2 regions of the Streptomyces sp. NPDC057694 genome follow, and region 2 is predicted to be linked to the other one. Evidence: riboswitches for the same ligand, from Rfam matches in the RefSeq annotation. Region 2 holds a riboswitch; the other holds the start of a gene.

Region 1 (11,058 bases), on a different contig from region 2:
CCATCAGGGCCGCCGGTGACGCGATACTGGTCGACAACAAGCCGCTGGTGCCGCCGTACACGGTGCTCGCGGTGGGGGACGGGCAGCGGCTGAGCACCCGGTTCCAGAACAGTTCCGACGGGTTGTACCTGCATGCCCTGACGGAGAACTTCGGGATCCGGAACAGCATTTCGACCCAGGACGACGTCAAGATCCCCGCCGCGCCGAGCGTGATCGTACGTACAGCACAGCCGAGAGCAGAGCAGAAGGGCACATCGTGATCGCCGTACTGGGCCTCGTCGTGGGAGTCGTGGTCGGGTTGTTCATCCGGCCCGAGGTTCCGGCGGTGGTGGAGCCTTACCTTCCGATCGCCGTCGTCGCGGCGCTCGACGCGGTGTTCGGCGGGCTGCGCGCCATGCTGGACGGGATCTTCGACGACAAGGTGTTCGTCGTGTCGTTCCTGTCGAACGTCGTCGTGGCCGCGCTCATCGTCTTCCTGGGCGACAAGTTGGGCGTGGGCGCCCAGCTGTCGACCGGTGTCGTGGTGGTGCTCGGCATCCGGATCTTCTCCAACGCCGCCGCCATCCGGCGGCACGTGTTCCGGGCGTGAGGCCGATGAATCCGGACGAGACTCCACCGCCCCCCGAGCCGGGGGAGACGCCGGAGGGCGCCGAGCCCCCGTACCGGCTGCGCAAAGAGCTGCCGGCCGAGGTCCGGGCGACCGTGCCGGAGGAGGCCAGGGCGGAGCCGGAGGGCGAGCCGAAGCTGACCGGACGTCAGCGGCTGGTGAAGGGGCTGTGGCCGCCGCGCGTGTCACGCGCTCAACTCACCGTCGCCGTGCTGTTGTTCGTACTGGGCCTCGGACTCGCCATCCAGGTGCGGTCCAACAGCGACAACAGCGCTCTGCGCGGTGCGCGCCAGGAAGATCTTGTGCGCATCCTCGATGAACTCGATGACCGGACTCAGCGTCTGGAAGATGAGAAGCAAGGTCTCGAGGACCAGCGCACCGAGCTGGAGAACAGTTCGGACCAGGCCGAGGAGGCCCGTAAACAGACTGTCGAGAAGGAACGTCAACTCGGCATTCTGGCGGGCACCGTGGCGGCACAGGGTCCGGGGATCACGATGACCGTCAGGGACACGAAGGGGGCCGTCGAGGCGGACATGCTGCTCGACGCGATCCAGGAGCTGCGAGCGGCGGGCGCCGAGGCGATCCAGGTGAACGGGGTGCGTGTCGTGGCCAACACGTACCTGACGGACGGAACCGGAGGGAAGGGGGTCAGCGTCGATGGACACAAGATCACCCAGCCGTACACGTTCAAGGTGATCGGAAAGCCGCAGGACCTCGAACCGGCCCTCAACATCCCCGGAGGCGTGGTGCAGACGCTGGAGAAGGAGCAGGCCACCGTGGACGTGAGCCGTTCGGAGAAGATCGTCGTGGACGCCTTGCGAGCGGCGCGACAGCCTGATTACGCTCGGTCGTCCTCCCAGTGAGGCGCGTGTGCATGGGGGATGTAGTGCGAGGGCATGAGGTTGCGGGGGGTCGGCGCACCGTAGGCGGGGTGCGTGGTGGAAACTGTTTGTCGGATACGGACGTTGTGAGGATGTCCGTGTTCGTGATGTACGCCGATGTGTGCAGTCAGGGTTCGTCCTGCCCCACGGGCGGGTCTGTTTCGGTCAAGGGGAATCGCCCGTGAAGTTGTTTGCGAAGTTGTTCGGCAAGAGCGCACGTGAGGATGGTCGTCACCGTGCGTCGCGCCAGGGAGACGTGCCGGAGACACAGGTGGGCGAGCGCCCGCTCTTCCGGGATCAGGTCGGTGGTGACAATTCGGGCGGACAGGGCGCGTCGGCTGTTGACCCTGCCGGTTCCGGCCGCATAGGTTTCGGGGAACCGTCAACCTCAAGTACGGGTGGAGGGTTTGGCCCTGGCCCGTACGCGTCCGAAGCCCCCGCGGGGCAGCCGCGGCAGGAGGATCCGTCCATGTCGGCTCTCGTATGTCAGAGGTGCGGGAACAGGAACGGCGAGAACAGCCGGTTCTGCTCCAACTGCGGTGCGCCGCTGCGGGGCGGGGCGGCGGCCGAGGGGCCGTCGGAGACCACCTCCACGATCTCCATCTCCGGTCTTGAGTCCTATGACCCCGAGGCCACCGGTCAGACGCAGCTTCCGACCCTGTCGCCCGAGGCGCAGGCCGCGGTCGACGCGCTGCCGTTGGGCTCGGCGCTCCTGGTGGTGCGGCGCGGCCCGAACTCGGGCAGCCGCTTCCTCCTCGACGGTGAGCTGACGACGGCGGGGCGCCACCCGCAGAGCGACATCTTCCTGGACGACGTGACCGTGTCGCGCCGCCATGTGGAGTTCCGTCGCGTCCAGGACGGCTCGTTCACCGTCGCCGACGTCGGCAGCCTCAACGGCACGTACGTGAACCGTGAGCGCATCGACTCGGTGACGCTGAACAACGGCGACGAGGTGCAGATCGGCAAGTACCGGCTGGTCTTCTACGCGGCGACCCAGCGAGGTATCTGACCCACCAGCGAACCGTCAGGAAGGTCCATGCTTCACACACCGAGGGGCGGTGCCGGCAGCGGCACCGCCACCGCGGACAGTCGGCTGATGAGCATCGGCACCGTACTGAACGTGCTGCGCGACGAGTTTCCCGAAGTCACGATCTCCAAGATTCGGTTCCTGGAGTCGGAGGGGCTCATCGAGCCACAGCGGACGCCCTCGGGCTACCGCAAGTTCAGCCCGGAAGACGTCGAGCGACTCGCCCACGTCCTGCGGATGCAGCGGGACCACTACCTGCCGCTGAAGGTCATCAAGGAGCAGCTCGACGCCCTGGAGCGGGGCGAGACCCTGCCCGTGCCCGCGCCGGGACGGCCCGGTGACGCGGCCGTGGACGAGAGCGGCGACGCTCCGACCGCCGCCCGCGTCGGCCGGGACGAGCTGCTCGCCGCGGCCGACGTCGACGAGGCGGAGCTCGGCGAGTGGGAGTCCTACGGGCTGATCGCTCCGCTGCCCGACGGCGGCTACGACGCCTCCGCCGTGCTGGTCGCCGAGCTGATCGGTGAGCTGGGCCGGTTCGGTATCGGCCCGCGCCACCTGCGGCTCATGCGGGCCGCCGCGGACCGCGAGGCGGGCCTGGTGGACTCGGTCGTCGCACCGCTGAAGGTGCACCGCAACCCGCAGACCAGGACGCTCGCGCAGGCGCGCGCAAAGGAGCTCGCGGGACTCACGGTGAAGCTGCACGCGGCACTTGTGCAGACCGCTCTCGGGGTGCGTCTTCCCTGATCGCAGGGGCGGGTGAGCGCTGCCGGCCCGGCATGCGGCGCATGCCCGACTACCCAAACCTGCCGGGCACGTCCTAGGGTTGCTGTGTGAACGAGCTCGACGTCGTAGGTGTCCGGGTCGAAATGCCCTCCAACCAACCGATCGTGCTCCTGCGTGAAGTGGGAGGCGACCGCTACCTCCCCATCTGGATCGGACCGGGGGAGGCGACGGCCATCGCCTTCGCTCAGCAGGGCATGGCCCCCGCGCGTCCGCTGACGCACGACCTGTTCAAGGACGTGCTGGAGGCGGTCGGACAGGAGCTCACGGAAGTACGCATCACGGACCTGCGGGAAGGCGTCTTCTACGCGGAGCTGGTGTTCGCGAGCGGCGTGGAGGTCAGCGCCCGCCCGTCGGACGCCATAGCCCTCGCCCTGCGGACCGGTACGCCGATCTTCGGCAGTGACGGGGTCCTGGACGACGCCGGGATCGCGATCCCGGACGAGCAGGAGGACGAGGTGGAGAAGTTCCGCGAGTTCCTCGACCAGATCTCGCCCGAGGATTTCGGGACGAACAGCCAATGAGTGGTACATAGCGACCCGCGGGTCGTGAAGAGAGGCGGTCGCCTGGTGGCGGCCGCCTCCGCGCATTCGGCTAGCCTTTCCCCGCGGTGGGGTACGGGAAACCACTCTTAGGGTGATTATCACTCGGCGTGGCGAGTGTGGCGTTCGTTGACGCACCCCCAGTGACTGCCTACCGTCGAGAAGGCAGGTCATAAGAGGAGGTCGGCGTGAGAAGCAGCGGCGACGGTACGGCGACGGGCGGTCCGTACTCGTTTCACGGCAGCGCGGCCGATCACACTCCGCAGCGCCCGCAGGCGGTGCCTGCGGTGGCGGGGGCGGATGGCGACGCGACGTCCGAGCAGATCGGATACCGGGGACCGACCGCGTGCGCGGCGGCCGGCATCACGTATCGCCAGCTCGACTACTGGGCCAGGACCGGCCTGGTCGAGCCCAGTGTGCGGCCCGCGTACGGGTCGGGGACGCAGCGGCTCTACAGCTTCCGGGACGTCGTCGTCCTGAAGGTCGTGAAGCGGTTCCTGGACACGGGGGTCTCCCTCCAGAACATCCGGACGGCGGTGCAGCATCTTCGGGAGCGGGGCTTCCGGGATCTGGAGCGCATGACCCTGATGAGCGACGGCGCCACGGTGTACGAGTGCACGTCGCCGGACGAGGTCCACGACCTGCTCCAGGGCGGGCAGGGGATCTTCGGCATCGCCGTGGGGGTCGTCTGGCGGGACGTGGAGAGCGCGCTGTCGCAGCTGCACGGGGAGCGCGTGGACACCGGCGAGACCATCGTCAGGACCAATCCCGCGGACGAACTCGCGAGGCGGCGGGGCCGGGCCGTGTGACGGTCGTGCGGCCGCGTTGTCAGTGGCGTAGGGCAGCATCGGAGGGGTGAGGACCGCACCGACGATTCTGCATCTCGACATGGATGCCTTCTACGCCTCCGCGGAGCAGGCGGCGAAGCCCAGCCTGCGCGGGAAAGCGGTGGTCGTGGGCGGGCTCGGGCCGCGCGGGGTCGTGGCCACCGCGTCGTACGAGGCGCGCAGATTCGGGGTGCACTCCGCCATGCCGATGGGGCAGGCGCGGCGGCTCGCGCCGAACGCCGCGTACCTCGTGCCCAGGTTCCGGCTGTACCGGGAGATCAGCGAGCAGGTGATGGCCCTCCTGCGGGAGCTTTCGCCGCTCGTGGAGCCCCTGAGCCTCGACGAGGCGTTCGTCGATCTGGAGGCCGGTGAGAGGGCCTGGGACGCGCGGTCCGCGGAAGCCGTGGGGCTGCAGTTGCGCCGCGATATTCGACGGGTGACCGGGTTGAGCGGATCCGTGGGGATCGCCGTGTCCAAGATGCTGGCGAAGATCGCCTCCGAGGAGGCCAAGCCGGACGGGCTGCTGCTGATACCGCCGGGGACCGAGCGGGAGATGCTCGGGCCCAAGTCCGTGCGGATCCTGCCGGGCGTCGGCCCCGCCACCGGGGACCATCTGCGCCGGGCCGGGATCCACACGGTCGAGGAGATCGCCGAGGCGGGCGAGGACGAGCTCGTACGGATGGTGGGCAAGGCCCATGGCACCCATCTGTACGCGATGGCGCTCGCGCGGGACGAGCGGCCGGTCGTCGCCGAGCGGGACTCCAAGTCCGTGTCCGTCGAGGACACGTACGACGTGGACATCCATGACCGGGTGCGGGTCCGTGTCGAGGTGCAGCGGCTCGCCGACCGGTGTGTGGAGCGGTTGCGGGCCGCCGGGAGATCCGGGCGGACCGTGGTCCTCAAGGTGCGGCGGTACGACTTCTCGACCCTGACGCGGTCCGAGACGCTGCGGGGGCCCACCGATGATCCGGGGGTGGTGCGGGAGGCTGCTGCGCGGCTCTTGGAGGGCGTGGACACCACCGGGGGTGTGCGGTTGCTGGGGGTCGGGGTCACGGGGCTTGCCGACTTCACGCAGGAGGATCTGTTTGCTCAGGCGGCTGCCGCCGTTGCCGCTTCCGCTTCCGCTTCGGAGGAGGCGGGTGCGGTTGCGGGTGCGGCTGCGGTTGGGCAGGAGGCAGCTGTGGCTGAGGTGGCGGACGGAGATGTGGGTGAGGAGCCCCCTGTGCGGCGGTGGATGGCGGGGCTCGATGTGCGGCATGCCGAGTTCGGGGCCGGGTGGGTGCAGGGGAGTGGGGTCGGGCGGGTGACCGTGCGGTTCGAGACGCCCTATTCGGTGGAGCCGGGGCGGGTGCGGACGTTTTCTGTTGACGATCCATTGCTGGAGGCCGCTGATCCGTTGCCGCTTGTTGAGGTGCCCGTCGTGCGCTGATGCGTCTGCCGGGACGGGGTGCGATGGCGGGTGCGCGTGCGTCGTGGCTGGTCGCGCAGTTCCCCGCGCCCCTTACGGGGCGTTGTGGTTGGTCGCGCTCGCGCGGCGGAGCCGCATGTTGGTACGGTCCCGCGCCCCTTACGGGGCGTTGTGGCTGGTCGTGCTCGCGCGGCGGAGCCGCATGTTGGTACGGTCCCGCGCCCCTTACCGGGCTTACGTCGGGTCTTCGGTTGTTCCTGCGATGTGGCCGAAGGTCATGTCCGGGTCCTCGGGGGCCGTTACATCCAGGCCGTAGTGGTGGTAGAGCTGCAGTTCCTGTTCGGGGGAGAGGTGGCGGCCCACGCCGAAGTCGGGGGCGTCCTTGATCAGGGAGCGTTCGAAGGGGACGTGCAGGGCGCCGTCGACCAGTTCGCTCGGCTCCAGGGGGACGAAGGCGTCGCGGCTGAACAGGCCGGTTCGTATCGCCGCCCACTCCGGAACGCCCGTGGCGTCGTCGAGGTAGACCTCGTCGATGGTGCCGATCTTCGTTCCGTTGCGGTCGAGCGCCTTGCGGCCGATCAGGTTGCGCGGATCGATGTCGGTCTGCACGGGCCCTCCAGCTGGTCGCAACTCGTCTGTAAGCACTACGAAAGAGCACATTGGGGCGGGCGGCCACTCGAGGGTGACGGCCATGTCGCCGCTGGTAGGCTGGCGAGTGGCTGCTGACCCCGTGCGGGAGAGTCCCCCGACTGTCGTCGGAGGGCGCCGAAGGAGCAAATCCTCCCCGGAATCTCTCAGGCCCCTGTACCGCACGGACGAGGTCACTCTGGAAAGCAGGGCGGGGTGCGCAGTGCCCGCTCTCACCGACGGTGAAAGCCGGTGTGCCCCGTGATCGGGCGGGCGGCCGGTGAAGCTCTCAGGTTGAGATGACAGAGGGGGAGGCCGTCCGGGCACCAGCGCCGTGGTGCCCCTCGCAGGTCGCAATGACCAGGAGGCCTCCGCCATGACCGCCAACCGAATTCCGCTCTCGCAGTTGGAGCAGGGAATCCCCTTCGAGCAGCGCCACATCGGTCCCGACGACGCCGCGCAGGCCAAGATGCTCGCGCAGGTCGGCTACGGCTCGCTCGACGAGCTGACGGCGGCCGCGGTGCCGGATGTGATCAAGAGCGCCGACGCCCTGGAGCTGCCGAGCGCGCGCACCGAGGCCGAGGTGCTGGCCGAGCTCAGGTCCCTCGCCGATCGCAACCAGGTGCTGGGTTCGATGATCGGGCTCGGCTACTACGGGACGTTCACGCCGCCCGTCATCCTGCGCAACGTCATGGAGAACCCGTCCTGGTACACGGCGTACACGCCGTACCAGCCGGAGATCTCGCAGGGCCGCCTGGAGGCGCTGCTCAACTTCCAGACCATGGTCGCCGAGCTGACCGGTCTGCCCACCTCCGGCGCCTCGTTGCTCGACGAGGGCACGGCCGCCGCCGAGGCCATGGCGCTGTCGCGGCGCATCGGCAAGGTCAAGAACGGGGTGTACGTCGTCGACGCCGACGCGCTGCCGCAGACCACCGCCGTCATCCAGACCCGGGCCGAGCCGACCGGCGTCGAGATCGTCGTCGTCGACCTGAGCGACGGGATCCCCGCCGAGGTCGCCGAGCGCGGTGTCGTGGGCGTACTCGTGCAGTACCCGGGGGCCTCGGGCGCCGTGCGGGACATCAAGCCCGTCATCGACCAGGCGCACGAGCTGGGCGCCATCGTCACCGTTGCCGCTGATCTTCTCGCTCTCACGCTGCTGACCTCGCCCGGCGAGCTGGGCGCCGACATCGCCATCGGTACGACGCAGCGGTTCGGCGTCCCCATGGGCTTCGGTGGTCCGCACGCCGGTTACATGGCGGTCCGGGAGAAGTTCGCGCGGTCGCTGCCGGGCCGGCTCGTGGGTGTCTCGGTCGACGCCGACGGGAACAAGGCGTACCGGCTCGCTCTTCAGACGCGTGAGCAGCACATCCGTCGTGAGAAGGCGACCAGCAACATCTGTACCGCGCAGGTGCTGCTCGCTGTGATGGCGGGGATGTACGCCGTTTATCACGGGCCCGACGGACTCAAGTCCATCGCCCGGCGCACCCACAGGTACGCCACCCTGCTGGCCGCCGGTCTGACGGCGGGCGGAGTCGAGGTCGTGCACCAGGCGTACTTCGACACCGTGACCGTGCGGGTGCCGGGCCGCGCCGCCGCCGTGGTGAGCGCCGCGCGGGAGAGCGGGGTGAATCTGCGGCTCGTCGACGCCGACCATGTCTCGGCCGCGTGCGACGAGACCACCACCCGGGCCCAGCTGGGCATCGTGTGGGAGGCCTTCGGTGTCGGGGGCGCCGACATCCAGGTGCTGGACGCCTCGACCGAGGACGCGCTGCCGGGCGCGCTGCAGCGCGGCGACGACTACCTCACCCACCCCGTCTTCCACCAGTACCGGTCCGAGACCGCGATGCTGCGCTACCTGCGCCGGCTCGCCGACCGTGACTACGCGCTGGACCGCGGCATGATCCCGCTGGGCTCCTGCACGATGAAGCTCAACGCGACGACGGAGATGGAGCCGGTCACCTGGCCCGAGTTCGGCCAGCTGCACCCCTTCGCGCCGGCCGAGCAGGCGCAGGGCTACCTCACGCTCATCCGTGAGCTGGAGGAGCGGCTCGCCGAGGTCACCGGGTACGACAAGGTGTCGCTCCAGCCGAACGCCGGATCGCAGGGCGAACTCGCCGGGCTGCTCGCCGTCCGCGGCTACCACCGGGCCAACGGGGACGAGCAGCGGACCGTCTGCCTCATTCCGTCCTCCGCCCACGGGACCAATGCCGCGAGTGCCGTCATGGCCGGCATGAAGGTCGTCGTCGTCAGGACCGCCGACGACGGCGAGATCGACGTCGAGGACCTGCGCGCCAAGATCGAGCAGTACGCGGACCAGCTCGCCGTGCTCATGATCACGTACCCGTCGACGCACGGGGTGTTCGAGGAGCACGTCGCGGACATCTGCGCCGCCGTGCACGACGCCGGCGGTCAGGTCTACGTCGACGGCGCCAACCTCAACGCCCTGGTGGGGCTCGCCAAGCCGGGGCACTTCGGCGGCGACGTCTCGCACCTCAACCTGCACAAGACGTTCTGCATCCCGCACGGTGGCGGTGGTCCGGGCGTCGGTCCCGTCGGGGTGCGCGAGCACCTGGCGCCGTACCTGCCGAACCACCCGTTGCAGCCGAGCGCCGGTCCCGAGACGGGGGTCGGGCCGATCTCCGCCGCGCCGTGGGGCTCCGCCGGGATCCTGCCGATCTCGTGGGCGTACGTCCGGCTCATGGGTGGCGAGGGGTTGAAGCGGGCCACGCAGGTGGCCGTGCTGTCGGCCAACTACATCGCCAAGCGGCTCGAGCCGCACTTCCCGGTGCTGTACACCGGGCCCGGCGGGCTGGTCGCGCACGAGTGCATCATCGATCTGCGGCCGCTCAGCAAGGCCACCGGGGTCAGCGTCGACGACATCGCCAAGCGGCTCATCGACTACGGGTTCCACGCGCCGACCATGTCGTTCCCCGTCGCCGGGACGCTGATGATCGAGCCGACCGAGAGCGAGGACCTCATCGAGCTCGACCGGTTCTGCGACGCGATGATCGCGATCCGGGGGGAGATCGAGCGGGTCGCCTCCGGCGAGTGGCCGGCCGACGACAATCCTCTGCGGAATGCTCCGCATACGGCCGGGATGCTTGGTGGGGAGTGGGCGCACGCGTACAGCAGGGAAGAAGGGGTCTTCCCTGCTGGGGTGGTCGCTGCCGACAAGTACTGGCCCCCGGTGCGGCGTATCGACCAGGCGTTCGGTGATCGGAACCTGGTGTGCTCGTGCCCGCCCATGGACGCCTACGAGGCGTAAAGGGTGGGGTGGCTGCGCGGCCACCGGTTCGTCGTGGCTGGTCGCGCAGTTCCCCGCGCCCCTTACGGGGCGCCTTGGCTGGGCGCGCTCGCGCGGCGGAGCCGCATATGGGTACAGCCCCGCGCCCCTTGCGGGGCGCGCCCCTAGCCGGGCGCTAGGCCGCCGTTACCACCGGGCCCAGGGGACGGTGGGGGGCGATGATCTTGCCGTTGGGCAGCAGTTCGCCGGTGTCCTCGAAGAGCAGGACTCCGTTGCACAGGAGGCTCCAGCCCTGCTCCGGGTGGTGGGCCACTGGAAGGGCGGCCTCCCGGTCCGCGGAGTCTGCTGTCGGGCACGGCGGCTGGTGCTGGCACATGGATGGGATCTTTCGCTGCGTAGTGATGTCGATGACGGTCGCGTCGTTGTCCGTGCTGCGGCTTGAAGGCTTGTTCATGGCCGCCCCCCGTTGTCAGTCGGTCGGAACCCAGTGTTGCCCTGTGGGCGTCAATCCGCAGGGATTTCGTAGCAGCGGTCCTCACAGGTTGGAGACGCGTCACCCGTGCGGACGGTTCAGCTCAACAGCACTGTCCCTTCGGGTGGTTCGGGGTGGCCGGATGGGGCTAGTCCGGTCGGGGTGAGCGGGTGCGGAGGGTGCGGACAGGGCTGTGCCCCGCGACCGGACGGCGGACGGCGCGGGGCACAGGTCTTCGAGCGGGTCGAGCGGGTGGTGTCCGGTCGCGTCAGGCGAGCAGGGTCGTGGCCCGCGCCGGCGTCAGACGCAGGGTGAGGACCGGCAGCAACTCGGCCACGCTGTGCGGCCGGTGGGCCGCGATGCCGGGCGGGGCCGGCGCGAGCGGGACCAGGATGTCGTCGGCCGCCGGATGGCCCGTCGCGGGGTCGGCATCGCGGTCCCCGTGCAGCCACAGCGTGAGCATGTACAGCTCGGGTACCGAGAGCAGTCGGGGCTGGTAGTGCTTGGGCAGGGCCTCCGCCTGGCGCAGCGCGCGTTCGGTGGAGGTGATGTACGGGCCTTCGAAGAAGTGCGAGAAGGCCCAGCCGTCGGGGGTGAGCATGGTGTCGGCGGCGGCCACCGCCCGCTCCCCGCAGCGGATCAG
Region 2 (11,058 bases):
GGTGCTGGGGGTTGCTCATGATGCGAATTCTCCTGTACGGGGGAAGGTGCTGATGACGGAGGGGGACGGCGTCGCTGGTACGAGCGTCACTTCTGGCGCTTGTAGAACGGCAGAGCCACGACCTCGTACGGCTCGTGGGTGCCGCGGATGTCGACCCCGACGCCGGCCGTGCCGGGCTCGGCGTGCCCGGCGTCCACGTACGCGATCGCGAGCGGCTTGCCCAGGGTGGGGGAGGGGGCGCCGGAGGTGACCTCGCCGATCACCTTGCCGTCGGCGACGACGGCCATCCCGGCGCGCGGCACCCGGCGGCCCTCGGCGATCAGGCCGACGAGCCTGCGCGGCGGGGCGGTCTCGGCGCGCTCGGCTGCGGCGACGAGCGCGTCGTGCCCGACGAAGTCCTCGCCGTGGGACGTCTTGTCGAACTTCACGACGCGGCCCAGACCGGCGTCGAACGGGCTCAGCTCCGTGGTCAGCTCGTGCCCGTACAGCGGCATGCCCGCCTCCAGGCGCAGCGTGTCCCGGCAGGACAGGCCGCACGGGACGAGGCCGTACGCGGCGCCCGCCTCGGTCAGCGCCTGCCACAGCTTCTCCGCGTCGGCCGGGGCGACGAACAGCTCGAAGCCGTCCTCGCCGGTGTAGCCGGTGCGCGCGATGAGCGCCTCGACGCCCGCGACGGTGCCGGGCAGACCGGCGTAGTACTTCAGGCCGTCCAGGTCGGCGTCCGTGACGGACTTCACGATGGCGGGGGAGTGCGGGCCCTGCACGGCGATCAGCGCGTACGCCTCCCGGTCGTCGCGGACCTCGGCGTCGAAGCCCTCGGCGCGCTCGGTCAGCGCGTCGAGGACGACCTGCGCGTTGCCCGCGTTGGCGACGACCATGTACTCCGTCTCCGCCAGCCGGTAGACGATCAGGTCGTCGAGGATGCCGCCGTCCGCGCGGCAGATCATCGTGTAGCGGGCGCGGCCGACGCCGACGGAGCCGATGTTGCCGACCAGCGCGAAGTTGAGCAGGTCCACGGCCCCGGCGCCGGAAACGGTGATCTCGCCCATGTGGGACAGGTCGAAGAGCCCGGCCTTCGTGCGCACGGCGGTGTGCTCGTCACGCTCGCTGCCGTAGCGCAGCGGCATGTCCCAGCCGGCGAAGTCGGTCATCGTGGCACCGAGGGAACGGTGCACGGCATCAAGTGCGGTCAGGCGGGAAGGCGTAGGGCTCATTGCTGGTGCTCCAGGGCATGACGGCGATGGCGAAGTGTCCTCCCCATCTGTCATCGGAACCTGAGAGGTTCGCCCCGAGGGGCTTGCACCTTGGGTGGAGCCGCCGTACGAGACGGGCGGCCCGCTTTTCAGATGTGCCTCGCCCGCGCGGTTCGGGGCCTGAGAGATTCAAGGGAGGGACTTGCTCCTTCGGCGTCCGGGCAGCGTGTGCCTGGAACTCTCCCGCGCGGATTCAAGCGGCCGGTATGCAGTTGGCGCGCACATCATTGCATGCCCGGGGAACGGGAAAACAGATCGGAGGGCATTACCTACTCTTTACACTTGGCGGGCAGGAAGTGGCGTGACCGGAACGGGGAGGACGATCACGGTGCACAAAGAGCTTGCGGGGGCGTACGCGACCACGGCGCCGGCGGTGGCGGGGGTACGGATTCCCCGGCAGCGCTCGGTGCGGGACCTGCGGGGGCGCGGCGGCCGCACCCCGCACCGGATCGGCTTCGCGGCGGGTGACCTGGTCGTGCTGTCGGGGCTGCCGGGCAGCGGCAAGTCCACGCTGATGCGGCGCGTGGTCACCGTGGTGCGGATCGACTCCCAGGACACCCGGGAGCGCTGGGCCGCGCGGATGCCGCGCCGACTGCCGTACGCGCTCTACCGGCCGCTGGTCCGCCTCGCGCACTACGCGGGCCTGCGCCGGGCGATCCGCTCCGGCGCCAGCGTCGTCGTGCACGACTGCGGCACCCAGGCCTGGGTGCGCCACTGGGTGACGCGGATGGCCGGGCGGCGCGGCGCGGCCGTCCATCTGATCCTGCTCGACGTGCCGGCGGACCTGGCCCTGGAAGGCATGCGCGACCGCGGCCGCGGCGTCTCGCGGTACGCCTTCGCCCGGCACCGCAGGGCGGTCACCGCGCTCGTCACGTCGACGGAGGCCGGTGATCTGCCGGCCGGCATCGAGTCGGCGGTGCTGCTCGACCGCGCGGCGTCCGACGCACTCGGCGGAATCACGTTCCTGGAGAGCTGAGCCCGCGAGGAGCGCCTTCGGCGCTGCCGCCGAACGGGTTATCGTCGGCCCGGACGACAGGCGCCGCGCGCGGTACAGCGGCAGAGCAGAGGTTGAAGGCAGCTATGGAGACGCCGGGCATCCCGGAGCAGGGGCACGAGCACTACGCGCAGGGTGAGGGCGGCGCACACGCCCACCCCCAGCCGCAGCACAGCTGGCCGGCCAACGAGCTGGAGGAGGTCCTCTCCGCGGCGCTCGGCCGCCCCGAGGCCGGCGGCCGCATCGTCGAGGTCCTCGGCCGCAGCCACCTGTGGATCCCGCTGCCCAAGGGCGGCGGTCCGGCCAGCCGCGACCTCGACCTGCCCACGATGGAGATCCAGGGCCAGGCGTACGTCCCGGTCTTCAGCTCCGAGCACGAGTTCATGCAGGTCACCGGCGGCCGGATGGACTGCACGGTGGCCCCGGCCGTGGAGTTCGCGCGCGGACTGCCACCGCAGGTCGGCCTCGCCGTGAATCCGGACGGCACGATAGGCGTCCCGCTCCCGCCCCCGGCCGTCGCCCAGCTGGCCCGCGGCGGCCGCACCCCGCTGGACGGACCGGCGAGCGGCGGCCGGGTCGTGCTGTCCGAGCCGGACTGGCAGGACGATCCGGTCGACTTCCTGACGGCGGTGCGCGAGGAGTTCGACGCGGCCGGCATCGTCCGCACGGCCCGCCGCTGTCTCGCGGTCGTCGAGGACGGCGCCCCGTCGCTGTTCATCGGCGTGGAGCTGACGGAGCATGAGGCGGCGGCGGGTCCGGCGCGGGACGTGTCCCTGGACGCGCTCGGCCGCGCGCTGGGCCGGACGCCGGTCGCCTGGCCGGTGAATCTCGTCTTCCTCGACGTCACCCAGGACCCGGTCGCCGACTGGCTGCGGGGCCAAGTTCGTCCGTTCTATGCACGAGAGGTATGACACCGTCCGTCAAGTCGGTGTCAGTAACGCCGCTTAAGCTGGTTTCATGACCTGACCGGGCGGTGTCACACCCACCGGTGAGGGGCCGATCGGGCGGATCGGCGAATCACAGACTGGCAGAAGTTCACGAAGGGGCGGTTACGGGTGAGTGCGTCGGGCACGGCCGCGGCCGGACAGGTCGAGCACATGCTGCGCCAGGTGACTCCCGGGCGCTACGACGCGTACGAGGCGCTGCTCAAGGCGCTCGCCGACCCCGCGGCGGGCCAGGTCTGGATGCTGCTCTGGCACGGCCAGGCCGGCTCCCCCGACGCCCAGTACGGGAACATGGAGGTCGACGGGTTCGGTTACGCCCCCTGCGTCACCTCCGCCCAGGAGCTCTCCGCCTCCGGCTGGTCGCGTGCGTACGAGGTGGTCGGCGGTGTCGACGCGGCCCGCACCCTCTACCCCGACCACTACGGCCTCTGGCTCAATCCGCACGCGCCGGGCGGCGGCGTCGGCATCCCCTGGCTCGACCTGCGCCGGATCGCGGGCGGCCTCGACCGCCAGCCGGCCGGTCCGCTGCGGCTGTCCGAGCCGACGATCGACCTCCCGCAGTTCTACGCCGTCCTCGCGCAGAACGCGCACCGCACCACCGCCGTGCGCGCCCTGCGCCGCGCCTGGGTGCAGCCCGCGCTCGGCGCTCCGTACCTCGCCATCGGCCTCGATGTGTACGACACGTCGCCCGCGTCGGTGGACTCGGTGCGCGCGATGATGCAGCAGTCCATCACGGCCGTGCCGGACGGTCTGCCGGTGTCCACGGTCGCGATGTCCGACGAGTACGACCCGGTGGCGATGTGGCTGCGGGCGAACGCCCGGGCGTTCTACGACCGCGAGGCGCACGCCGCTCCTGCCGGGCAGGCCGGTGGGGGCTACGGCTACCCGCCGCCGTACGGCGCGTCGTACTGACCGCTTTGTCCTCAAACGCCGGACGGGCTTGACCACCCGGCCCGAACCTCAAGTCCTCCTCAACTCCGCGTGTGCAGCGGTCATTTCGGGAAGGGACGGGTTGGGGGTAGAGAAGCAGGCTTGTGGCCCCAATGTCCACTATGCCGCCCCTTCGGCCCCAACTGCCCACTGTCCGCCCGTCGTTGACCGCCGTCCGGATAACGGAACCCCCCAGACAGCATCACGTTTAGGCATCCTTTCCCCGTCAAGTCTGGCAACAGATCGCACACAGGTTGAAGACTCCCGCTCCAAGGGGTTCGGCCTTGTGTACGAGCCCTCCGAGTACGACGGACTGAATCACGCCGCCACCAGCGGCAAGTGCGGGCCGGTCACCGCCGGTTGAGAGGGGTCCCTGCCACGATGACGGCACCATTGCACGACACGACCGCGGAGGCGGAGCCGACCGCGTCGGTCGACGCTGCCGCGAGCCAGTCAGGCGGCAAGGTCGAAGGACGGTCGCTGAAGCAGATCGCCTGGAACCGCCTCAAGCGGGACAAGGTCGCCCTGGCCGGTGGCATCGTTGTCGTCCTTTTGATCCTGGTGGCGGTCTTCGCTCCGCTGATCGTGGGCCTGCTCGGCCACCCGCCGAACGACTTCCACCAGGACAAGCTCGACCCGCTGACGAACCTGCCCACCGGTTCGCTGGGCGGCGTCAGCGGCGACTACCTGTTCGGCGTCGAGCCCAACAAGGGCCGGGACGTCTTCAGCCGCGTCGTCTACGGCGCCCGGATCTCGCTGCTCGTCGCGTTCCTCGCGGCCATCGTCGCCGTCGTGCTCGGCACGGTCTTCGGCGTGATCGCGGGCTACTTCGGCGGCTGGATCGACTCGATCATCAGCCGGGTCATGGACGTGCTGCTCGCCTTCCCCCAGCTGCTCTTCATCATCTCGCTGGTCTCGGTGCTCCCCGACGACATGCTCGGGCTGACCGGAACCGGTGTCCGCGTCGCCATCCTCGTGCTGGTCATCGGCTTCTTCGGCTGGCCCTACGTCGGCCGGATCGTCCGGGGCCAGACCCTCTCGCTGCGCGAACGGGAGTACGTCGAGGCGGCCCGCTCGCTGGGCGGCGGCAGCCGGCACATCCTGCTGCGCGAACTGCTGCCCAACCTGGTGGCCCCGATCGTCGTCTACATGACGCTGATGATCCCCACCAACATCCTCACCGAGGCCGCCCTGAGCTTCCTCGGCGCGGGTGTCCGCCCGCCGACCGCCTCCTGGGGCGGCATGCTCCGCGACGCGCTCGCGACGTACGAGCACGACCCGATGTTCATGGTCTTCCCCGGCGTGACGATCTTCATCACCGTCCTCGCGTTCAACCTCTTCGGGGACGGGCTGCGTGACGCACTCGACCCCAAGGGCACCCGCTAGGTCCCCAACAGCCCTCTTTTACAAGGCCCCTGTCGCATCGTCAGGCGGCGCACCCCACTGGTTCCCCGGCGACTTGCCCGGACCGCGATCTCGGAGGATACGAGAAAATGCCCACAGGTATTCCCAAGCGACGGCTCGCCGCGTGCGCGGCCCTCGTCGTCGGGGCGCTGGCGGCCACTACGGCGTGCGGTGGCGGCGACGGCGACAGCAAGGACGACGCCAAGGCTCCCGGCTTCAACGCCGCGCTGAACAAGGTCGTCAACGCGTCCGCCAAGAAGGGCGGGACGCTGAAGTTCGTCGGCAAGCAGGACTTCGACTCCCTCGACCCGCAGCGCTCGTACTACGGCATGACCTGGGACTTCATGCGGTACTACACCCGCACCCTGGTCACGTACGACACCAAGCCGGGCAACGGCTCCAACAAGCTGGTCGGCGACCTCGCCACCGGCCCCGGTGAGGTCTCTTCCGACGGCAAGACCTACACGTACAAGCTGCGTGACGGTCTGACCTGGGAGGACGGCTCCAAGCTGACCTCCAAGGACGTCAAGTACGGCATCGAGCGCATCTGGGCCACCGACGTCATCACCGGCGGCCCCGGCTACCTGCGCTCCACCCTCGACCCCAAGGGCGAGTACAAGGGCCCGTACAAGGACAAGTCGAAGGACAAGCTGGGCCTGAAGGCGATCGAGACGCCGGACGACCAGACCATCGTCTTCCACCTGCCCAAGGCCAACGGCGACTTCGAGCAGATGCTCGCCATGCCGACCGGCGCCCCGGTGCCGCAGGCCAAGGACACCAAGGAGAAGTACACCCAGAAGCCGGTGTCCTCGGGCCCGTACAAGGTCGCGAGCTACAAGGCGGGCAAGAGCCTGACGCTGGTGCGCAACACGGCCTGGAAGAAGTCGTCCGACCCGCTGCGCCCGGCCCTGCCCAACAGGATCACGGTCACCATCTCCTCGAACCTCGAGGAGAACGACAAGCGCCTGATGGCCGGCGACTACGACGTCGACGTCAACGGCACCGGCATGACGCAGTCCGGCCGCGTCTCGGCGGTCCAGGACCACCGCGGCAACGTCGACAACGTCCAGACCTCCTTCGTGCGCTACGTGGCCCTGGTTACCGCCACCAAGCCGCTGGACAACGTCGAGTGCCGCAAGGCCGTCTTCTACGGCACCGACTTCGCGAGCATCCAACAGTCGCGCGGCGGCAAGGTGGCCGGTGGCGAGATCGCCAACTCCACCTTCCCGACGTCCATCCCGGGCTACAGCGACTACGACCCGTACGGCATCCTGTCCCGCAAGGGCAAGCCGGACGTGGCCAAGGCCAAGGACGCGCTGAAGGCGTGCGGCAAGCCGAGCGGCTTCTCCACCAAGATCTCCGCCCGCAGCAACAACCCGGGTGAGGTCGACGCGGCCGAGGCGCTCCAGGCGTCCCTCGCCAAGGTCGGCATCAAGCTGACGATCGACTCGATCGACGGCGCCCAGGCCTCCTCGATCACCGGCTCGCCGAAGGTCGTCAAGTCCCGTGGCTACGGCATGACGATGAGCGGCTGGGGCCCCGACTTCAACTCCGGCCAGGGATACGCGCAGCCGCTGTTCGACAGCCGCTTCATCTTCCCGACCGGTAACTACAACGAGTCGCAGATCAAGGACAAGAAGGTCGACAAGTTCTTCGACGACGCCATCGGCACCACCGACCCGGCGAAGGCGAAGCAGATCTACACCGACCTCGACCACCGCATCCTGGACGAGGCGTACTGGATGCCGTTCATCTACGAGAAGAACATCTCGTGGCGCAGCACCCGCCTGACCAACGTGTACTCGTCCGCGGCCTACAGCGGTCGCTACGACTACGTGATGCTCGGCGTCAACAAGTAGTCGTAGTCCTTCCGGTCGATGAGCTGATCCCGCTCATGCCGTCGAAACCCGCCAGTCCGAAGGGCAGGTGATGGCCTCGGGGGGGGGGGGGGGGGGAAAGGACCCCCCCCCCCCCCCCCCCCCCGGGCCGCGCACAGTGCTTGCTTATCTCATCCGGCGCCTGTTCGCCGTCGTCATCATGGTGCTGATCGTGTTGTTCGCGACCTTCACCATCTTCTTCATGCTGCCCAAATGGGCGGGTCAGGACGTCGCCGTCCTCTTCGCCGGCAAGGCCACCAGCCCCGAGGCGCTGGACGGCATCCGCATCAAGCTGGGCCTCAACGACCCCCTGCTCGTGCAGTTCTGGGACTTCGTCCGGGGCATCCCGCTCGGCCGCGACTACACCAACGGCGGCGACATCACCCACTGCCCCGCCCCCTGCTTCGGGTACTCCTTCCGCACGGAGGAGCCCGTCTGGAACACGCTCAAGGGCGACGCGCCCATCACCGGCGCCCTGGCGCTCGGCGCCTGCGTCCTGTGGCTGGTCGGCGGTGTCGCCACCGGCGTGACCTCCGCCCTCAAGCGCGGCACCTTCTGGGACCGCGCCGCGATGACCACCGCCCTCGGCGGCGTCTCGCTCCCCGTCTTCTTCACCGGCATGGTCGCGATGGGCATCTTCGTCCACACCCTGGGCTGGGTGCACATCGCCGACTCGCTGTCCACGGACGACTCGATCGGCACCTGGCTCCAGACGCTGATCCTGCCGTGGATCGTGCTCGCCTTCCTCAACGCCGCGATGTACGCGAGACTCACCCGCGCCACCATGCTGGAGATCCTCGGCGAGGACTACATCCGCACCGCGCGCGCCAAGGGCCTCGGCGAGTCCGCCGTCATCACCAGACACGCGCTGCGCTCGGCGATGACCCCGATCCTCACCGTCTTCGGACTCGACCTCGGTGTGCTGCTCGGCGGCGCCGTGCTCACCGAGTCCACGTTCAACCTGCCCGGTCTCGGTCTCGAAGCGGTCCAGGCCATCAGCAACAAGGACCTGCCGTTGATCCTCGGCGTGACGCTGTTCGCGGCTCTCGCGATCGCCGTCGCCAACCTCGTCGTGGACCTTCTGTACGCCGTCATCGACCCGCGAGTGAGGCTGGGATGACCGACCTGCACAAGACCGGAGCGGCGGTCGGCGAACCCGTCACCGCCTCCGGGGCCCCCAGCGCCTTCCTGGAGGTCCGCGACCTCAAGGTGCACTTCCCGACCGACGACGGCGTGGTCAAGTCCGTCGACGGGCTCTCCTTCACCCTGGAGAAGGGCCGCACCCTCGGCATCGTCGGCGAGTCCGGATCGGGCAAGTCCGTCACGTCGCTCGGCATCATGGGCCTGCACACCGCGGGCCAGTACGGCCGGCGCAAGGCGCAGATCAGCGGTGAGATCTGGCTGGACGGCACCGAGCTGCTCTCCGGCGACCAGAACGCCGTACGCCGGCTCCGCGGCCGCGACATGGCGATGATCTTCCAGGACCCGCTCTCCGCGCTGCACCCGTACTACACGATCGGCAAGCAGATCGTGGAGGCGTACCGCGTCCACCACAAGGTGGACAAGAAGACCGCGCGCAAGCGGGCGATCGAGATGCTCGACCGGGTCGGCATCCCGCAGCCCGACAAGCGGGTCGACGCCTACCCGCACGAGTTCTCCGGCGGTATGCGCCAGCGCGCGATGATCGCCATGGCGCTGGTCAACAACCCCGAACTGCTCATCGCCGACGAGCCGACCACGGCCCTCGACGTGACCGTGCAGGCGCAGATCCTCGACCTGATCCGCGACCTCCAGAAGGAGTTCGGCTCCGCGGTCATCATGATCACGCACGACCTCGGGGTCGTCGCGGAGATGGCCGACGAACTGCTCGTCATGTACGGCGGCCGGTGCGTGGAGCGCGGCAGTGCCACCCAGGTCTTCACCGAGCCCCAGCACCCCTACACCTGGGGCCTGCTGGGCTCGATGCCGCGCATCGACCGGGAGCAGACCGAACGGCTCACGCCGGTCAAGGGCTCCCCGCCCAGCCTGATCAACCTGCCGACCGGCTGCGCCTTCAACCCGCGCTGCCCGTACGCGGACATCCCCGAGGACAACATCACCCGCACCGAGCGCCCCGAACTGCGCGAGGTCGGCTCCGGCCACTTCTCCGCCTGCCACATGTCGGCCGGGGAGCGGGAGCGGATCTGGACCGAAGAGATTGCGCCGAAGCTGTGACGGACGCCAAAGGACCCGAGACCGAGATGACGATCCCCCCGCAGGCGGACGGTTCCGTGACGACCTCCGCGGACCCGGCGCCCGGCGAACCGCTGCTCAAGGTCGAGAACCTGGTCAAGCACTTCCCGATCAAGAAGGGCCTGCTCAAGCGGCAGGTCGCCGCGGTCCAGGCCGTCGACGGGCTGACCTTCGACGTCCGCGCGGGGGAGACCCTGGGCGTCGTCGGTGAGTCCGGCTGCGGCAAGTCGACGATGGGCCGGCTCATCACCCGGCTGCTCGAACCGACGGCCGGCCGCGTCGAGTTCGAGGGCAAGGACATCACGCACCTGGGCACGGGCGCGATGCGACCGCTGCGCCGCGATGTGCAGATGATCTTCCAGGACCCGTACTCCTCGCTGAACCCGCGCCACAACATCGGCACGATCGTCGGCGCCCCGTACAAGCTCCAGGGCGTCAACCCCGAGGGCGGCGTGCGCAAGACGGTCCAGGAACTCCTGGAGCGGGTCGGGCTCAACCCCGAGCACTACAACCGCTACCCGCACGAGTTCTCCGGCGGTCAGCGCCAGCGCATCGGCATCGCCCGCGCGCTCGCGCTGCGCCCGAAGCTCGTGGTCGCCGACGAGCCGGTCTCGGCCCTCGACGTCTCCATCCAGGCCCAGGTCGTCAACCTCCTCGACGACCTCCAGAGCGAGCTCGGCCTGACGTACGTGATCATCGCGCACGACCTCTCGGTCATCCGGCACGTCTCGGACCGGATCGCGGTGATGTACCTCGGCAAGATCGTGGAACTCGCGGACCGCGACGATCTCTACGCGACGCCGATGCACCCGTACACCAAGGCGCTGCTGTCCGCGGTGCCGGTGCCGGATCCGCGGCGGCGCGGGGTCAAGAGCGAGCGGATCCTGCTGCGCGGTGACGTCCCGTCGCCGATCGACCCGCCCACCGGGTGCCGTTTCCACACGCGGTGCTGGAAGGCGACGGAGCTGTGTGCCACGAAGGAGCCGCCGCTGCTTCAGCTGGCCTCCGGGCACCAGGTCGCCTGCCACCACCCGGAGAACGCCCCCGACCAGGCGCCCGAGGACACCAAGCTGCTCGCGGTGGCCAAGGAGGCGATCGACGTGGTGACGGTGCCGGCGCCGGCGGACGCCGTCGACGACAAGCCGTCGCCGGAGGCCCCGGCGGGGGAGTAGTCCCGCTCGCTGTCGGCTGCGGGCCGGTGGGGCTTCTCGCGCAGTTCCCCGCGCCCCTGAGATGCGCACTCCGTGCGCCACCTCAGGGGCGAGCCCCGCCGCCGGGCAGGCGCTCCCAGCCGACGCCCACCACAGCCCCCACATGACCCAAACGGGGCATGTACATGTCGCTCCCTTCAGGACAGAGTCCTGCGTGTCCAGCACACAGGATCACGCTCGAAGGGACGCCACATGCTCTCCCGTTCGGCAAAG

What was found. Region 2 has a riboswitch for glycine ahead of gcvT (glycine cleavage system aminomethyltransferase GcvT). Riboswitches for the same ligand answer to the same signal wherever they lie in the genome.
Region 1: it holds a riboswitch for glycine, as region 2 does, so the genes downstream of both, gcvP (aminomethyl-transferring glycine dehydrogenase) here and gcvT (glycine cleavage system aminomethyltransferase GcvT) in region 2, are expected to answer to the same signal.

Annotation. Positions count from the first base shown of each region.
Region 1 is NZ_JBHVIX010000004.1:485,720-496,777, reverse strand. It holds gene ACFVDP_RS14435 (DUF881 domain-containing protein) at 1-260, shown strand, start outside; gene ACFVDP_RS14430 (small basic family protein) at 257-589, shown strand; gene ACFVDP_RS14425 (DUF881 domain-containing protein) at 595-1,470, shown strand; gene ACFVDP_RS14420 (FHA domain-containing protein) at 1,553-2,497, shown strand; gene ACFVDP_RS14415 (MerR family transcriptional regulator) at 2,525-3,259, shown strand; gene ACFVDP_RS14410 (bifunctional nuclease family protein) at 3,346-3,819, shown strand; gene ACFVDP_RS14405 (MerR family transcriptional regulator) at 4,026-4,646, shown strand; gene ACFVDP_RS14400 (DNA polymerase IV) at 4,693-6,093, shown strand; gene ACFVDP_RS14395 (PRC-barrel domain-containing protein) at 6,307-6,681, opposite strand; glycine riboswitch at 6,796-6,892, shown strand; gene gcvP (aminomethyl-transferring glycine dehydrogenase) at 7,076-9,964, shown strand; gene ACFVDP_RS14385 (DUF5999 family protein) at 10,119-10,319, opposite strand; gene ACFVDP_RS14380 (hypothetical protein) at 10,684-11,058, opposite strand, start outside.
Region 2 is NZ_JBHVIX010000016.1:66,183-77,240, forward strand. It holds gene gcvH (glycine cleavage system protein GcvH) at 1-19, opposite strand, end outside; gene gcvT (glycine cleavage system aminomethyltransferase GcvT) at 87-1,214, opposite strand; glycine riboswitch at 1,353-1,449, opposite strand; gene ACFVDP_RS29120 (AAA family ATPase) at 1,555-2,229, shown strand; gene ACFVDP_RS29125 (enhanced serine sensitivity protein SseB) at 2,334-3,158, shown strand; gene ACFVDP_RS29130 (enhanced serine sensitivity protein SseB C-terminal domain-containing protein) at 3,303-4,103, shown strand; gene ACFVDP_RS29135 (ABC transporter permease) at 4,503-5,507, shown strand; gene ACFVDP_RS29140 (ABC transporter substrate-binding protein) at 5,615-7,384, shown strand; gene ACFVDP_RS29145 (ABC transporter permease) at 7,521-8,522, shown strand; gene ACFVDP_RS29150 (ABC transporter ATP-binding protein) at 8,519-9,616, shown strand; gene ACFVDP_RS29155 (ABC transporter ATP-binding protein) at 9,643-10,806, shown strand; gene ACFVDP_RS29160 (M1 family metallopeptidase) at 11,038-11,058, shown strand, end outside.